2 regions of the Alkalihalobacterium sp. APHAB7 genome follow, and region 2 is predicted to be linked to the other one. Evidence: predicted binding sites of a transcription regulator. Region 2 holds the regulator's gene; the other holds the start of a gene.
The links. The regulator Rex, encoded in region 2, represses fermentation and respiration genes when NADH is low (regulators of the CRP and FNR family bind a similar motif). The targets are predictions, from matches to a motif close to TTGTGAAATATTTCACAA.

Region 1: the regulator Rex is predicted to act here: its motif matches at 1,251-1,268, upstream of ACNSTQ_RS02430 (L-lactate dehydrogenase).

What each region holds. Positions count from the first base shown of each region.
Region 1 is NZ_JBLWFS010000002.1:20,192-29,276, forward strand. Features, by position in the region: gene ACNSTQ_RS02425 (sodium:proton antiporter) at 1-194, opposite strand, end outside; gene ACNSTQ_RS02430 (L-lactate dehydrogenase) at 251-1,210, opposite strand; gene ACNSTQ_RS02435 (ThiF family adenylyltransferase) at 1,322-2,332, opposite strand; gene ACNSTQ_RS02440 (5-formyltetrahydrofolate cyclo-ligase) at 2,396-3,112, opposite strand; gene rpmG (50S ribosomal protein L33) at 3,122-3,271, opposite strand; gene ACNSTQ_RS02450 (glycoside hydrolase family 15 protein) at 3,355-5,331, opposite strand; gene ACNSTQ_RS02455 (hypothetical protein) at 5,669-6,025, shown strand; gene ACNSTQ_RS02460 (hypothetical protein) at 6,046-6,534, shown strand; gene ACNSTQ_RS02465 (peptidoglycan D,D-transpeptidase FtsI family protein) at 6,587-8,614, opposite strand; RNA gene ssrS (6S RNA) at 8,784-8,960, opposite strand; gene ACNSTQ_RS02475 (MFS transporter) at 9,036-9,085, opposite strand, start outside.
Region 2 is NZ_JBLWFS010000034.1:12,755-21,839, forward strand. Features, by position in the region: gene ACNSTQ_RS20875 (hypothetical protein) at 1-61, shown strand, start outside; gene ACNSTQ_RS20880 (ABC-F family ATP-binding cassette domain-containing protein) at 180-2,087, opposite strand; gene ACNSTQ_RS20885 (redox-sensing transcriptional repressor Rex) at 2,280-2,915, shown strand; gene ACNSTQ_RS20890 (twin-arginine translocase TatA/TatE family subunit) at 2,991-3,173, shown strand; gene tatC (twin-arginine translocase subunit TatC) at 3,191-3,961, shown strand; gene ACNSTQ_RS20900 (pyridoxal phosphate-dependent aminotransferase) at 4,175-5,350, shown strand; gene ACNSTQ_RS20905 (carbon-nitrogen family hydrolase) at 5,369-6,157, shown strand; gene ACNSTQ_RS20910 (DoxX family protein) at 6,489-7,016, shown strand; gene ACNSTQ_RS20915 (MDR family MFS transporter) at 7,396-8,814, shown strand; gene ACNSTQ_RS20920 (MFS transporter) at 8,896-9,085, opposite strand, start outside.

The DNA of each region.
Region 1 (9,085 bases), on a different contig from region 2:
TGGTTATTTACGGTACCCGATCTAGAACCAAACATCATTTCTGACATAAACTTTTGACGTAAGCCAGGAATTTTCATTGTCCATTTTACAGCCGATTTTCTAATCCATCTTTGGCCAAGTAGGGCATTTAAAATACGATAACGAAAGCGATAAACAAAATAGACAATTATAAGCATAAATAAACGAGATATCAACTAGATCTCCTCCTTTGCTCATAATTTGCCTATTTTAAGTGTCAATTATTCGATATCTATTTATTAAAGTTTAATACAGGCTCCATCGCTTTCTTTAATACGGATGCAGAATGTTGAAGCTTTTCTTTTTCTTCTGCATTTAAATCTAATTCCACTACTTCTCGAACACCATTTCGGTTAACAATCGCAGGTACACCAATATAAATGTCATCTAGATCATACTGTCCTTCAAGTAACGCCGAGACCGTTAGGATTGAATTCTCGTTTCGTAAAATAGATCTTGTTAATCGAACGAGCCCCATGGCAATTCCATAGTAGGTAGCTCCTTTGCGTTCAATAATATGATATGCAGCATCACGGACATTAATAAAAATTTCATCAAGTCCTTCTTTAGTTATCTTTGATTGCTCATCTTCAACATAGCGTAAAATAGGCCTTCCTCCAATATCGGCATGACTCCAAATTGGAAGTTCTGTATCACCGTGCTCGCCCATAATATACGCATGAACATTTCTAGAGTCTACATCGAAATACTCCCCTAACAAGAAACGAAATCTAGCTGTATCTAGTATAGTTCCCGAACCAATGACCCGTTCTTTTGGTAAACCTGAAAATTTCCACGTTGCATAAGTTAAGATATCGACTGGGTTGGTTGCGACAAGAAAAATCCCATTGAACCCAGAATTCATGACTTCAGAAACTATTTTATGAAAAATGGCTGTATTTTTTTCAACTAAGTCAAGGCGAGTTTCACCAGGTGCTTGATTGGCTCCAGCTGTGATCACTACGATATCGGCATCTTTACAATCGGCATATGTTCCTGCCCATATCTTCATAGGCGATGAAAAAGGTAAGCCATGATTTAAATCCATCGCATCTCCTGCAGCCTTTTCTTTATTTAGATCAATTAAGACCATTTCATCAGTAACACCTTGATTAAGAAGTGCATAGGCGTAACTTGAACCTACAAACCCTGTACCGATGATAACTACACGACTACTTTTTAAGTTGTCCACTAGTATGCCACCCTTCGTTTAGTATAACCTTCCCATTAAATTGTACATTATTTCACAAACATTTTTTGCAGATGAAAACGGTCTCAACGTGGCAATTTTGTTACATTATGGCTATAATCCAATATACTTGGAATATATAGCTTTTGCCTTAACAACATCTTCAGTTCCTTGTATGAGCGCACGTCCATCTGTAAATAAGACGATTTTTTCACCTTCACCTAATTGAGCCCTGAGTAAGAATGGTGTTTTTTGGACAGTAGCTACTTTACTTAGTCGAGTTTCCCAATCGTTTAAGTCAAATGTTTTCCTCATATGAAACTGAACCGTTTCACGCCCACAAAGTGATGTCACCTCGTCTTTATTCATTTCTAAAGCCGGATACTTTTTTTGTTGGCACGTTGGGCATTCTTTTTCCGGGGAAGTAAATTTAAGTTCATATGTATGATGTCGCCAAACATCAAAAGTAATTAGACTGCGGCGCTGTTCTTTTGCTCCAACTAAATATTTCATCGCTTCAACTACTTGATAAGATGCAACTATATCTACCACTGGAGAAATAACACCAATCATATCACACGTTTGCCCGCCAGTTTCTCCTTCTTTAATAAAACAACGTAAACAAGGAGTTTCGCCTGGCACAAATAAGGCGGACATTCCTCTTGAGCTCACTGCTCCTCCATAAACAAAAGGAATTCCTTTCTTGAAACAAATGTCGTTTAGAAGAAAGCGGGTTTGGAAGTTGTCGGTACCATCCAGCACAATGTCCATACCTTGTATGAACTCATCTATATTATGCAATGTAACATCGCTAACTATTCCTTCTACTTTTACATCAGAATTAATAAGTGACAATTTTTGTTCAGCTGCAACTGCTTTTGGAAGTGCTTCTTCCACATCTTTTTCCGTGAAAAGCATTTGCCTTTGTAAGTTACTTTTTTCTACATAATCTCTATCAATTACTCGTACAAATCCCACACCCGCACGAACGAGATGATTGGCTAACACGGTACCAAGTGCACCCATCCCGACGATCAACGCATGACTTTGAGAGAGTTTTCTTTGCCCTTCTTCGCCAATTGGAGAAAATAACATTTGTCTAGAATAACGTTCATTTACATCCATTTTTTTCACCTAACTTTACTTGATCTTTGTCTGCTAATAACAATACACCTTATTGATAAATAATCAACACTTATACACCTGGTTTTCTGTTACAATCATTTGAACGGGAACATCAAAAGATTCTAATGGTATTTCACTTACCAACTGCTCCTCAAAAGCAAGTGCACATGTGTTACCTTTATAATGGTCTAAGTAACGGTCATAATATCCGCCTCCATAACCAAGTCTATTTCCTTTTCTATCAAAAGCTACGCCTGGTACTATAATTAATTCAATATCTTCGCGACGATAAGGGAAACAAACCGTTTCTTTTGGTTCTTTTAATTGAAAATAAGTATTTTCAAGTTCATCAAAGCTGGAAATTTGAAAAAATACCATTTCTTTTTTTTTCGGATACGTTTTGGGGACAACTACTTTTTTTCCTTCTGTCCAAGCTTTTTTAATAATTTGATATGTATCTACTTCATTTCCTCTAGAAATAGTGATTGCAATTGTACTCACTTCTTTCCATAAAGAAGTTGAACTCAGATGTTCTTGTATTTTTTCACTCTTGGTTTTATGTTCTATTGCACCCATTTCCTTTAACTTATTTTTTACGACAGTACGTAATTCTTTCTTTATTTGCAAAAGTACCACCACCAAGTCGAAGTTATTATTAAATAAAAGCTGCGTTAGATTATACTGTTGATATCCGTTGATTTTACTGCGCTTAAATATAAAATATACAGACAAACAAAAAAGACCGCAAATCCTAAGTATATAGGTTTTTTGCGGTCTCATTTGATTACCTTACTTCGTTTCACGATGTAAAGTGTGTTTCTTAAGTCTTGGGCTATATTTTTTTAGCTCAATACGCTCAGGGTTTGTGCGTTTATTTTTAGTAGTGATGTAGTTACGATCACCAGTTTCAGTGCAAGCTAAAGTTACTTGTACGCGCATTATGTTCTCCCTCCAAACCTCTTGTTTTCATTCATACCTTTAAATGATAGCAAAGATATGCCAAGGTAGCAAGTGTATCTTTTTTACACTTTAAAAGAAAGTCGTCTAAACGCCTGATTATAGTCATTTATGACATCAATAAATGTTGCATGTGACCATGTAAGCGGGGCTACCGACAAAGGTTCACCTGTGTTTGGATGAATTTGTTCAGGAAGTAAACCACTGCTTAAAGAATGCTCACAAACCCATTGAAAAATCTCATAGGCTGGTTGAAGTTCTTCTATACTAACTGCTTTCAAGATATGCCATTTAGCAACCCATAATGTACAGATAATCCAAGGGTTTCCTGGTACTTCATGAATATCTTCTGTTTGTTTAAAATAAGTATCATTCTTATATCGTGCATAACCCCCTACATTTGTTTTCACTCTAAGTTGTTCGCTAATTACACTCATTGTTTGATTAACCTTTTCTTCCTTGGCATCATACATGCCAAAAGCAAACAGCCCGTAAAGACTGCTTTCAGGGGTTTGATCAACAATAATTTCACCTGTTGTTCCATCCTTATATAAACCTCGAAAAAATGTACCTGTATTCTCATCAAAAAGATACTTCTCTACAGCTTCTTTTATTCGTTTAGCACCTTGTTCATATCGCTCTGCGCTCTCTTTTTCACCTAATAGATTTGCAAATCGAGAAGCTGCCACTAAACCACCATAGACAGTACTAGCTGTAAACGTAAAAATTCCCCGTCTCTCTTCCCATAGATCATAGGAAGGAGAGGGAAGATTTAATTGTTCATCAATAAAGTTTAATATAAATTCTGCACTTGGACGAACAAGAGGACGGTATAGAGATTGAGCAAACTCGATATCACCAGTTGCTGCATAGTCTTCCCAGAACGCCCATAAAACAAGAGCTGTTTCATCTTCTTGTATGGGTAACTGTTCTTCACCACTTTCTCCAACTAGCGGATGCCAACTCGAGCCAATAGAACCGTCCGGATTATATTTATGAAATAAGTAACCCTCATCTGATAACACTTCACTACATCTTCTAAAGAAGTTACGAACCATCCCGTGATAACCAGCTTTAACCATTGCCTGTGCAATAAGGGCGCCATCTCTTGGCCACATATAGCTATAGTGGTCTTGGTTGTATTGAAGGATATCAGAATCATTAGCAGCAATAATATACCCGTTTTCATTCGTTTGAGTTCTGACAACTAGTAAGCTGCGTTTATATAAATTAATCATTTCTGGTGAAAAATTAGCCGTCAATACTTGTCCTTTATTAACCCAACTTTTCCAGTAAGTATGTATTTTATCTAAAGTTTGTTGACGTCCTGTCTCCATGACATAATCATTTAGAGCTTGTACCTCTTTTAACGACTTACCAACAGTCATCCAGTAGTAAGCTTCTTGTGTGGCGTTAGGTTCAAGCTCTCCCTCTAGCGAGAATGTACTATCGACAGACCCTTGAGCAATTGGATTAAAATGAAGTTGTCCATCTTCAGCATCACGAAAGGTGCCTTCTTGCTCATGGAAACGCTTGACACCTGTTGTATATTGCTTAATTCCACTATCACCAAGAGATCCGTTAAATAAGAAATAGCGATTTCTTTTATAATGAATCATTGTACGATCTTTAGGTGAAAAGAAGGCAGTATCCCCCACTTCATTTTCGTATATTGCAAGGTCTTGATGAAAGAACAATTTAATATGACGATGATGTTTAGATAGATTTTCTACAGAAAACTTCCGCATGAACACCATCTCACGTTGATGAACCCCTTCTTCAACACGTATAGCGATTTGTTGCTCTGGCAACACCGCTAGACTATTAGTAACAAGAGAGTCCTCATGATAGTTCGTTTGAATCGTCCAGTTTTCAGAATTTAACCAATAAAACGTATCATCAACACATACTCCAATTCGATTGGGATGACCTTGAACATGATTTTGGTGTCCGACAAAAGGGAAATAAATATCCCTAACCTGCAAGTCTTTATCAATATTAACGAGTAGTTTACCGTTCCCAACTACGAGCTCTCTAGGCACAATAAAAACCTCCTGCTTAACTTTTTTAGTACTTAACGACCTCTCTTATATAGAAATCAACTAATAGTGATTGAAAGGTATAATTTATTCCTCCTTAATCTTACTGAGCATCTTTTTTTGAGACAAGCAGTCTATTTTGTCTTTTCTTGTCACATGTACTAGGCATAAGGGATGCACATGACAAAAAAGTTTTTCGGCTATTTTCGCGAAAATCCTCTGTTTTTATGAAGAATTTTGGGTTATTATGGGAAACCTTGAAATGAAGTATTGACTTGGCATGTATAATAAAAAGAGGCACAAAAAATTTGAGCAAAGAAAGACGAGAGAGGGGATTTTTATGGAAGTCGTCATCATAGTACTTTTCGTCTTAGCAATTTTCTTACTAATAGCTTCTTTTTTCATAAAAGACCGTACAAAAGACCTCGAAAATCAATTAGAAAGTTTTTCGATGACTTTCATGCAAGAAATATATCAACTAAAGAAAAAGGTTACAATTTTAGAAGAAGAAATCTTATCAGGAAGTGATGAGGCGTACTTTACTCAGACGCTGAAAAAAAACACAACCAATGATCTTTTAAATGAAGTTGCAGCCTATTACGAAGCTGGGTATGCTATAGAAAAAATTGCGGAACTAACAACCCTATCAGAGAGTGAAGTCCTTGGATTGATTGCTACATATCAACAGAAGGAATGAAGATAGAAACGAGGGATATAATGGCGAAAAAAACGGTACAGGGAGTTGCAGCAGGAATTTTACTTGCTACTAGTGTATTTGCATATATGTACTTTTTTCAAACCACGCACATCGAAATCGAACAAGATGATATTGAAATACCTGAAATCGAATTAAGTAGTGAAGAAATGATGGATATCCTGAAAGATCAAGGCTTCATCGTTCTAGATGAGGAGGAATACGACCTCCTGTTAAAAGGAAAAGAAGAAGCTGAACGAGAAGACATAGCACTAGAGGAGGAAGTCGATCCTCAACCTCAAACGATCCATTATACCATTATCGAAATTCAAAGCGGGATGAGTAGTATGAACGTGGCAAATTATTTGGAAAAAGTAAATGTATTAGAAGACACAGAAGAATTCTTACAATTTCTACGTGACAATGAACTGACACAACAAATTAAAGCAGGTGAATTTGAATTAAATAGTACAATGACCGTTGAAGAGATTGCTTTGACGATTACACAATGATGGAAAAAAACGCATAGAAAGAGGCTGACATATTATTCCGTCAGCCTCTTTTTTAGTTCGATTCTTCTTCGTTATCCTCGTCTTCACCATCGCCCTCAGTTGGAAGATTGAATGAAGGATTTTGTCGATTTTCTTCTAATTCAAAAAATGCGTCCGTAACACCCTCTAATATATCTCTTGAGATGGTAGCATTTGTTCTTCTATTAACATTCGGAACAACTACTGCAACCGCTACTCTTGGATCATCAAACGGTGCATAAGCAACAAATGTTTGGTTATTCCCTTCTTTATTTAACACCTGAGCAGTACCCGTTTTACCTGCAAGTTGATATGGTTTATTTGCAAGAGCCCTACCTGTACCTCTAGACCCTGCAATTACTTGTCTGAAGCCTCTTTGCACATGCTTAATGTGATCATCATGCATTTCCACACGATTCATTACAGTCGGGGGAAATTGATTTATCACTTGGCCTAACTCTTGTTTTGAAGAACTAGGTTGTCTAATTTCTTTAACAAGTTGCGGCTTCATACGGTACCCATCATTTGCAATGGTTGAAACGTATTGCGCCAGTTGAAGCGGCGTATACGTATCAAACTGTCCAATGGCAAAGTCAAGTAAGTTACCTACCCGTTGCACACCACCATTTACCCCTATTCCTTCAGAAGGCAAATCGATACCTGTTTCAACACCTAGTCCAAATTGGTGAAGGTAATTTCGAAAGTCTCCATATGCTCCAGCTACATCATTCCAGCAACAATTTGAGCTATAATTAAACCCTGCAATCCTCATTACAATGTGGAACATGTATACGTTAGATGATCTCTCTAAAGCCGTTATACTGTTAATATTACCCATACGTGTTACAGACTGTTTGGTTTCACCACCAACTCGGATCGGCGCATCATGAATTATAGTATTAGGGTTTATTACACCTGCATGCAGACCAGCTAAAACAGTTGCTCCCTTTATAGTCGATCCCATCTCAAATGCTTTGTTAACAACACCGAAATGGTCAAAGTCATTACCTTCATACCCGGCCATGGCATAGATTTCCCCAGTTCTTGGATCCATCATAACAACGTAAGCAGCTGGATTTCGTAAATATGCCCCGCGATTTTTGTTAACTTCTCGTTGTAGTATTTCCTCAACTTGTTTCTGGAGCTCCATATCAATTGTCAGAACGAGATCATTTCCTCGTTGCCCTAATTTATCTAATGAAGTACCGATGACTGAGCCGCGACTCGTAATATTTTCTACTACTGCTTTTTCACCCCGTAAAGCCTGTTCATATTGAAGCTCAAGAAAACTTGTTCCAACGATGTCAGATCTTTCATACCCTCTTGATAAATAAAAATCTAAACTTTCTCTCGGAATTGAACCGGTACGACCGAAGAAGCTCTTAAATGTATCATCATAAACATATTTTCGTGTTGAATCGAGCAATATTTCAACTCCTGGTAAATCTGGCAGATGCTCAATGATTCCGTGTGCTTCTTCTTTTGTAAGACCCTGTTTTATTCTTTGAGGCGAGAGTGCATACCCTCGATCCATTTCACGCTTTATAGCTAATACCTTTTTCTCTTCTTCGGTAATTTCTGCTAAATCATTTTCCGTAATGCGGTCTAACGTCAATTGATATTCTTCATTGTTACTTAAACCTTTTCTCTCCTCGGAAGTTACCTTATCGAGTGCCTGTTCGCGTCGAGTTAAGATCCAATAATCTTTCATATCACGCTCAGTAATACTAGAAGTATCTAACTCAATATAATTTGTTAATCTCTCGGCAACCTCTAACTTTTCTTGTTCAGAAGGTCGTGGCGGCTGGGTATAGGTGAGTGAGAGTTGTTTTTCATTATCAACAACGATATTACCGTTGCGATCATACATAATACCTCTAGGCGCATCGATTCTCGTCGTAACATTACTCGTTCGCTCCAGTTCTCGGGTGAAATCTTCCCCTTGTACAATTTGAACCATACCTAATCTAAGAATAAGTGCAGAAAACAATATAAATACAGCAAAAAATAATAGATTCAAACGCGCTGGGATATGGTTTTTTTTCTTTTTTTGATTTGTCATTTCAATTTCCTCTCTATAGAGTTACTTCTCTTTAAATTCGCAGTTCAAAAAGGATGAACATCCTTTATATGAATTCAAAATAAAGGCCGACCCAATAGTAAAGTGTCAAGAACCTCTCCTATTGAGAAGCACAGACACTCTTGAGTCAGCCTCGTATGATTTTTTAAGTAAGAAACCCGCGTATGCCGTTGCCCTATTGTTTCAAGAACCTACACTCGTAGGTGGGTGTTCGCAAAAAATTCTCCAACTTCCAAAAATAGGCATGTTGTTAAATCTTTAATGTAGAACTCCCTTTTTATATCCACGGTTCGAAACAAGTAGAAGCTAACTAACACGGCAGGTTGTATTCTACAGTTATTATATCATAATAAATATGCAATTTTAAAGTTAAGATTTGCTTTCCCACACTTTTTCAACAAGTTTAGACAGACGTTCCCCCACTATCGCCCTCTCCTTTTTGCTGACGAGAGA
Region 2 (9,085 bases):
GTTTCTAATTGTAGCTACTAGTTATTATTGGTTGTTGGAAGAGAAAGCAACTAGTGTTTAAAGTACTCGATGGTGTTGCATATCTACTAAAAAGGGTCCATCCAAACGTGTCTAAATGAACTAGTTTGATGGACCTTATAGTGCTTGTTATCAGGCAAGAAGACTTAACTGGTGCCTATCTATTCTTGCAGTTCTTCCCATTCGGTTAGTAATTGTTCGATGGTTGCGTTATGAGAGTCAATTTGTTGCTGAAGCTGTGCAGATTTTTCGTGGTCTTCATATACAGATGGCTCGCATAAGGTTTGTTCCCATTCGGCTACTTCTGTTTCCATCTGTTCAACCGTTTCTTCAATTTCTTCTATTCGACGTTGTCTTTGACGTTCTTTTCGTTTAGCTTCTTTATCTATATGAAAGTTTTGTTTATCTTTTTTGGGTTCATCCAGTTGATTTTTTTCCTCATTAGCTAGTTCATGTAACTGACGGGCTTCATCTTTTTTATGCAAATAATAGTCATAATCACCAAGGTAATTCGTAATATTTTGTTGGGAGAGTTCAATAATTCGTGTCGCCATACGGTTTAAGAAGTACCTGTCATGAGAAACAAACAGGATTGTTCCTGGATAATCAATTAAAGCAGATTCTAAAACTTCTTTGCTGTCTAAATCAAGGTGATTGGTTGGCTCATCAAGAATTAAGAAATTTGCTTTTTTTAACATTAACTTTGCTAAGGCGAGTCGTGCTTTTTCACCACCGCTTAAATCAGAGACGATTTTTAATACATCATCACCACTAAAGAGGAAGTTTCCTAGAACCGTGCGTATCTCTTTTTCTTGCATCAGTGGATATTCATCCCACAGTTCATGAATGACTTGCTTGTTTGATGTTAATTTCGCTTGTTCTTGATCATAATAACCAATAGCAACGTTGCTCCCATAGGTAATCGTTCCAGAAAGAGGTTGCAATTCTTTTGTAATCATTTTGAGCAAGGTAGATTTTCCAATTCCGTTCGGGCCAATTAAAGCTACACTCTCACCGCGATTCAGCTGGAACGAAATATCATTAAATAATACAACGTTATCATATCCGCCAGAAAGAGCTTGTACTTTTAATACTTCGTTTCCTGTTTGTTTTTCAATACCAAAAGAAAAGTTAGCGGATTTTTCATTACCTTGTGGTCGGTCTAACCGTTCCATTCTTTCAAGTGATTTCCTGCGACTTTGGGCTCTTTTTGTCGTAGAAGCTCTAGCGATATTCCGGCGTACAAAGTCTTCCAATTTTGCAATTTCTTCTTGTTGTTTTTCAAATTGTTTTAATTCCTGCTCGTAACGCAGGGCGCTTTCTTCCAGGTAGTCTGAATAATTCCCTTTAAATTTAGTGGCCTTTGTTCTCGAGAGCTCATACACGTGATCAACGACTTTATCTAGAAAGTATCGGTCATGTGAGACAATGAGTACAGCGCCTGGGTAATTAGATAAATACTGCTCCAGCCAAGCCAGTGTTGCAATGTCAAGGTGGTTCGTCGGCTCATCGAGTATGAGTAGGTCTGGTTTCGTTAATAACAACTTTCCAAGTGCTAGGCGTGTCTTTTGCCCGCCGCTTAGAGTAGAGATCTTCGTATTGTAATCGAAGTTGGCAAAATTTAATCCAGCGAGCACGGAGCGAATATCGGCTTCATATTGGTAGCCGCCTTCGTCTTTAAAGTTAACTTGGAGTAGGTCGTATTCTTTCAGGATTTTCTCGTAATTCTCGTGATCAGGGTCAGCCATTTGTTCTTCGAGTTTTCTTAACGTGCGTTCTTTTCTTTGAAGCTCAGCAAATACCGATAACATTTCATCCCAAATGGAAAGGCTAGACTCGAGACCTGTGTCCTGAGCGAGGTACCCGAGCTTTACATCTTTTGGTATCATGATTTCGCCTGAATCAAAAGACATTTGTCCAGCGATAATTCTCAATAGCGTCGATTTTCCAGCGCCATTTCGTCCAACAAGGGCAATACGTTGTTTAGACTGTATTTCAAATTTTATATTGGTTAAGATTGGCTCTATACCGAATGATTTGGTTAAATTTACACATTGTAATAAAATCATAAAAATAATCCTTCCTACTTATAGGGTAACAAAGAGATAAAGCTATGAAACAAGTATGATATATTAAGTGTACCTTATCGGAAGTTATTCAACAACTTCATGAACAGTCGTCTAAAACGATTACACGAAAGATAAAAATAGTGTACAATATGACATGTACATCCTGATTGGTGGAAACCTTGGAGGCGATCTATGAAATTTGAACAACCTAAAATTCCGCAAGCTACAGCGAAACGATTGCCCTTGTATTATCGTTACTTAGAAAATCTGAATGCATCGGGAAAACAGCGTGTTTCTTCCTCAGAGTTGAGTGAAGCCGTCAAGGTTGACTCCGCGACGATTCGCCGTGATTTTTCTTATTTTGGTGCATTAGGGAAAAAAGGGTACGGATATAATGTAAATTATTTACTTTCTTTTTTTCGAAAAACATTAGATCAGGATGAGTTGACAAAAGTAATTCTAATTGGAGTCGGAAATCTTGGTACAGCGTTCTTAAATTATAATTTTGCAAAAAATAATAATACAAAGATTGTTATGGCATTTGATGTGGATGAAGATAAGGTTGGACAAGAAATGGGTGGGGTTAAAATTTATAACCTGGCTGAACTAGAAAAACATTTAGACCCAGAAGTTACAGTAGCCATTTTAACAGTGCCTTCTCAATCTGCTCAAAAAATTGCGGACCGACTCGTTTCAGTAGGAATTAATGGTATTTTGAACTTTACGCCAGCACGATTAACAGTACCAGATAATGTTAGGGTTCACCATATCGATTTATCCGTTGAATTACAAGCGCTTATTTATTTTTTAAAGCATTATCCGTTATAATAGAGGATAAGCCTAGAAAGTAATTTTTAGTATGACTATATAGAAAGTAACCACTTAACTTAGGAGGTGTAAGTTATGCCATTAGGACCGGGAAGTTTAATTATTATTGGATTAGTCGCGTTATTAATCTTTGGACCTAAAAAGTTGCCTGCATTAGGGAAAGCCGCTGGTAATACTCTTCGTGAGTTCAAAAATGCAACAAAAGGTTTGGCTGATGACGACGATGATAACAACAAGAAAAATGAGAAACAAAACTAGTTAGGATGGGTATTTAAATGGAACAGAAAGACATGTCTGTGTATGACCATATAGGTGAATTACGTAGACGATTAATCATCGTCTTCGTCTTTTTTGCTATCGCTTTAATTGGTGGTTTATTTATTGCGAAACCGATTATTACCTTTCTTCAGACTGCACCGACTGCTCAAGACATTCCAATGAATGCCTTTAAGCCGACTGATCCGCTTCGAATATATATGACGTTTGCATTTTTTAGTGCATTTTTAATTATTTTTCCAGTCATTTTATATCAGCTATGGGCGTTTATTAGTCCTGGATTGCATGAAACGGAAAGGAAAGTAACTTTAGCCTATATTCCTATAGCATTTTTATTATTTCTTACAGGAATTTCATTTTCCTATTTCATCTTGTTTCCGTTTATTATTCAATTTGTCGGTACGTTAGCAGGGCAATTAGGGATTAACGAGATGTATGGAATTAATGAATATTTTACATTTCTCTTTCAGTTAACAATACCGTTTGGTCTACTGTTCCAAATGCCAGTCGTTATTATGTTCTTAACACGATTAGGGATTGTAACACCCGCTTTTCTAGGAAAGGTTAGAAAGTTCGCGTACTTTGGCCTTCTCGTAATTGCAGGTTTAATTACACCACCTGAATTAATTTCACATTTAATGGTAACTGTTCCGTTACTCATGCTTTACGAAATTAGTATTGTCATATCGAGAGTTGCGTATCGAAAAGCACAACGCCTTGAAGCAGAACGCCTTAAAGAAGAACAGACTGAAAATGAAAACCACGCTTAGGCTGCATTCCACGAATGCAGCCTTTTCTTATCTCGATATGAGGGTGTATGTGTAGGGTGCCAGGCACCTTTAATGCACTGCACTGATAAAGGTGCCAGGTACCTTTACTACACTGCACTGGTAAAGGTGGGGGACAACACGGTCATTGACAAAAACGGTTATGCTTCATACGATGGGTTTAGTTTAATAAAGCAATGAAATGTAGGTGAAGAGATGAAACAGTTTCAAATGAATCAGACGATGACAGAATTACCGAAGCAATATTTTGCGAGTTTAGTCGCTAAAGTAGGGGCCTTAGTCAAAGAAGGTGCGGATATTATTAATCTGGGCCAAGGAAACCCTGACCAACCGACACCTGAACATGTTGTTTCAAGTTTAAAAGAGGCAGCTGATCTTCCCCAGTATCATAAATATCCACCTTTTCGCGGATATCCATTTCTAAAAGAAGCGATTGTTGAATTTTATAAACGAGAATATAATGTAGAACTCGATCCTAACAAAGAAGTGTGTATCCTCTTTGGCGGAAAGGGTGGACTTGTTGAAATTAGTCAATGCTTATTAAACCCAGGAGAGGTAGCCCTTGTTCCAGACCCAGGTTATCCGGATTACTGGTCAGGTGTTGCTCTTGCTGGAGGCAGAATGGAAATGATGCCCCTAAAGAAAGAGAACGGTTTTCTTCCTAACTATAGTGAAATTCAAGAAGAGGCATTAAAGCAAGCGAAGCTGATGTTCTTAAACTATCCGAACAATCCAACCGGTGCAACTGCTTCAAAGGAATTCTACGATGAAACGGTAACCTTCGCAAAACAGAATGATTTTTGTGTCGTTCATGATTTTGCTTATGGTGGTATCGGTTTTGATGGGCAAAAGCCAGTAAGCTTTCTTCAATCCGAAGGAGCAAAAGAAATAGGAATTGAAATTTATACATTATCGAAGACATATAATATGGCAGGGTGGCGTGTCGCTTTTGCGGTTGGGAATGCTTCAGTGATTGAAATGCTTAACCTTTACCAGGATCATATGTATGTCAGCTTGTTTGGAGCGATCCAGCAGGCAGCAGCTACCGCCCTTCTTAGTCCGCAAACATGCGTCGATGAGTTAGTGAAAAAATATGAAGGACGTCGCAACGTCCTAATTGAAGGGTTACAGTCGATCGGTTGGAAGGTAACAGCCCCAAGCGGTTCATTCTTTGCTTGGTTACCGTGTCCAGAAGGAATGAGTTCTGAAGAATTTGCCGACATCCTGTTGTACGAAGCGCATATAGCTGTTGCACCAGGTCGAGGATTTGGAGAAAGTGGGGAAGGCTACGTTCGAGTCGGCCTTTTAGAAGAAGAATATCGGTTATTAGAAGCAGTGGAACGGATTAAAAAACTTGAACTCTTTAAGTAGAATGGGAGGCCTTTACTAATGAAAATTGCGATTTACCAAATGGATATTATTCCAGGTGCCCCTGAAGAAAACCACAAAAAAGTAAAACAGTGGTTCGAACAAGCAGCAAGCCAAGAAGAAAAGCCGGATGTCGTTGTCCTGCCGGAAATGTGGACAACAGCTTATACATTAACTTCTTTAGATCAAGTCGCAGAAAATGATCAGAAACAAACAGCCACCCTATTAAGTGAGCTCGCTAAGCAATACGCAGTAAATGTCGTTGGGGGCTCTATCGCAACAAAAGAGGGAGATAACATTTACAATCGAGCACTCGTATTTAATCGAAGCGGTGAACAAGTTCATCAGTATGATAAGATCCATCTCGTTCCGATGTTAAATGAACATCTATATTTAGCAGGCGGTCAGGAAAGAGTTCAATCATTTGAACTCGATGGCGTTAAAGTAGGTGTCATCATTTGTTATGACCTACGTTTTCCGGAACTGGCTCGCTCGCTAGCTTTAGCAGGAACTGAAGTGCTATTTATCGTTGCTGAATGGCCAGAAGCGCGTCAAAGTCATTGGACGACATTACAACAAGCCAGAGCGATTGAAAATCAAATGTACGTTGTGTCATCCAACCGAGTGGGCACGTATGACGGAGTTGAATTTTGCGGGCGCTCACTCGTTATTAATCCTTGGGGAGATACAGTCGCTCAAGGAACGCAGGACAAAGAAGAAACGATCACAGCGAATTTGCAATTAAAAGATGTAAAAGAGGTTCGTCATAATGTTCCTGTGTTTAAAAGTAGAGTGCCGAACTTATACTAAAACTTTATTTCACTACTTCAGTATAGCCAGTTGATATTGAACTAGAGCCGGTGAAGCAATCACCATCCAGAAATGTCCCTTTCTTTTTCAAGGTAATGGAGGAAAATGAAAAAGAAAGGGGCGACCTAAAAGGCGAGGGTAGGGAAGTACTGGGGCTTTAGAACTCTAGTAGAGGGATTTTTTTTGAACAGTTTGTGAAAAAGTGAGCAAACTTGTAGACACAGGTCAAATAGTGCTTTATTATATAAAATGTGAAACACTTCACAAACAGAGCATTCAAACTTGTCGCGACCAGGTGAAATGTAAACAACAGCCTAGAGGAGGAATAAACATGTTTGGTCAGTTTCTTAGAAATCATTCAATTTCAGCGGGGATCCTTTTATTCTTACGCGTTTATCTAGGATGGGCATGGTTAACAGCTGGCTGGTCAAAGATTACTGGAGATTTTCATGCTGGTGGTTATTTGCAAGGTTCCGTATCTAATCCTGTATTACAGGGAGAGGCGATGATCTATCCGAATTACGTTGCATTTCTAGAAAGATTTGCAATACCGAACGCTGAGATATTTAGTTTTATGGTGGCATGGGGAGAATTCCTCGTTGGTTTAGGACTTATCCTTGGAGTTTTAACAACTGCAGCTGCATTCTTTGGGGTTATGATGAACTTTGCCTTTATGTTTGCCGGAACGATTTCAACTAATCCTTGGATGTTACTAATCTCAATGTTTATCTTAGCGGCAGGAGCCAATGCAGGTCGTTACGGTGGAGACCGTTGGGTATTACCGTATTTACGCCAACTGTTTATGAGAAAATCAGGAAATTCAATGTTAGAGGAAAAGAAAGTCATTAAAGTTGCTTAACAAGTTACAATCACGATCAATCTATCTTCAATCTTGACTATCGCTTTACCCCTCAAAAATAAACAATTTAGGAAGCTGCTTATGAAATGGGTGTCAGTCATTGGACTCATAACAAAAAGGTAGCTTCTTTTTTTCATTAATTCATTGTTCTTACTATTCTGTGTAATGCATTGTTTTAAGGGAATTAAAAGCTGAGGCATGGCTAGCTAATGAATATTAATCTGATGAGTTTAAATAATTTAACTTATAACTTATAATGGCATCTAAAGCCCGTTCCCTCTCCAAACCCCCTAACAACTGGAAAACAAATTAGTACCGAAACAACTTGATCCGTGGTATAGTTATATTAATTATTTCGAAAGGCGAAATGGTGGGTTGTATGGGGAAAATATCTGATAAATGGATGGTCGTCATAGCAGTTTTGATCGGGACCTTCACGTTAATTTTAAATAATAGTATGCTCAATCCAGCAGTACCGCAGCTTATGAACGTATTTGATACAGATGCGGTTTCGACAGGTTGGGTCATTACAATCTTTATGGTAACTATGGGTATGATCATGCCGGTTACTGGGTTTTTAGGTGACAAATGGGGGAAAAAACGGTTATACATCATCGGGTTAAGTATCTTTGTAATAGGCTCCATCTTAGGATCTTTTTCATGGAATCTATCGTCACTGATTTTTTTTAGAGGACTTCAAGGAATTGGTGGAGGTATCATGATGCCTTTATCGATGGCACTAATATTTGCTAATTTTCCGCGTAAAGAAAGAGGTCTTGCAACGGGCGTTTACGGTGTAGCTGCGATGATGGCACCGACGGTTGGACCAACGATCGGCGGAATTATTATCGAGACAGGCAGCTGGCATTATCTATTTTTATGTAATGTCCCAGTAGGATTATTAGGAATTTGGTTTGCATCAAAATATTTAAAAGAAACGGAACTCAATAAGTCGATTACGTTTGATCGTTGGGGATTTATTACAGTAACTCTAGGGGTCGGATTAATCCTCCTTGCCTTAGGGCGAACATCTAGTCTGGAGCATTTAACTTACGCATCGAATATCGTTTTAATTATCGTCGGATTGATTAGTTTAGTTTTATTTGTAATGATCGAGAAAAAACAAAAGTTTCCACTCTTAGATTTATCTATATTTAAAATTACAACGTATTCGTTAAGCGTTTGGATTTCAGGAATTACGTCTATTGGCCTATTTGGAGGTATTTTCCTTTTGCCTCTCCTCTTACAAAATGTATATGGCTACAACGCCATTACGACTGGTCTTGTATTCTTGCCAGCTGCGTTATTAACTGGGATTTTCATGACGGTCGGAGGGAGGCTTCTCGATAAAAAAGGGGCAACAGGTATTGTAACGGTAGGGTTAATTATATCTGCTATAAGTACATTTTTATTAGGTATTATGACGATGGAAACATCACTAGCTTTCATTATTATCATTATGGCGATCAGAGGAATTGGTTTTGGACTATGCAGTATGCCTGCAACGACAGCAGGTATGAATGCTATTCCTGAACAAATCGTTTCTAGAGGTTCGGCAATGAATAATGTATTAAGGCAAATGAGTTCCGCCTTAGGAATTGTTTTCATTTCTATTTATTATGAAGTAAGAAAAGCACAACTTTTTGCAGTAGAAGGTTCTGTTGAATTGGCGAACTTACAAGCCATTAATGAAGGCTTTATCATTCTAGCTGTTCTTACCGCAATTACGGTACCAGTCGGTTATTTACTCGGGAAAACGTCAAAAGAGGCGCCAGTCCAAGAAAAAAGTGTCTCCTAATTCAAGTCTCCGATAAAAGCACTCCTTCTTACAGGGAGTGCTTTTATCGTATCTAGTTTTTAGTCAATGCATAGACAGTGCTTACATGCTCTTCGTAGAGTTGTTAACGACATTTGCATCCCGATCTTTACCTGCTCTTAAAAATAAAAACGCAATGACCATAGTGATTGCAGCAGTAAAAAATAAGCTGTCTTTTCCGAAGAGATCCATCATGGTGCCGAGTAGAAACGGCGCAATAATCGCTGATGACATTGAAAATAAATAATATATA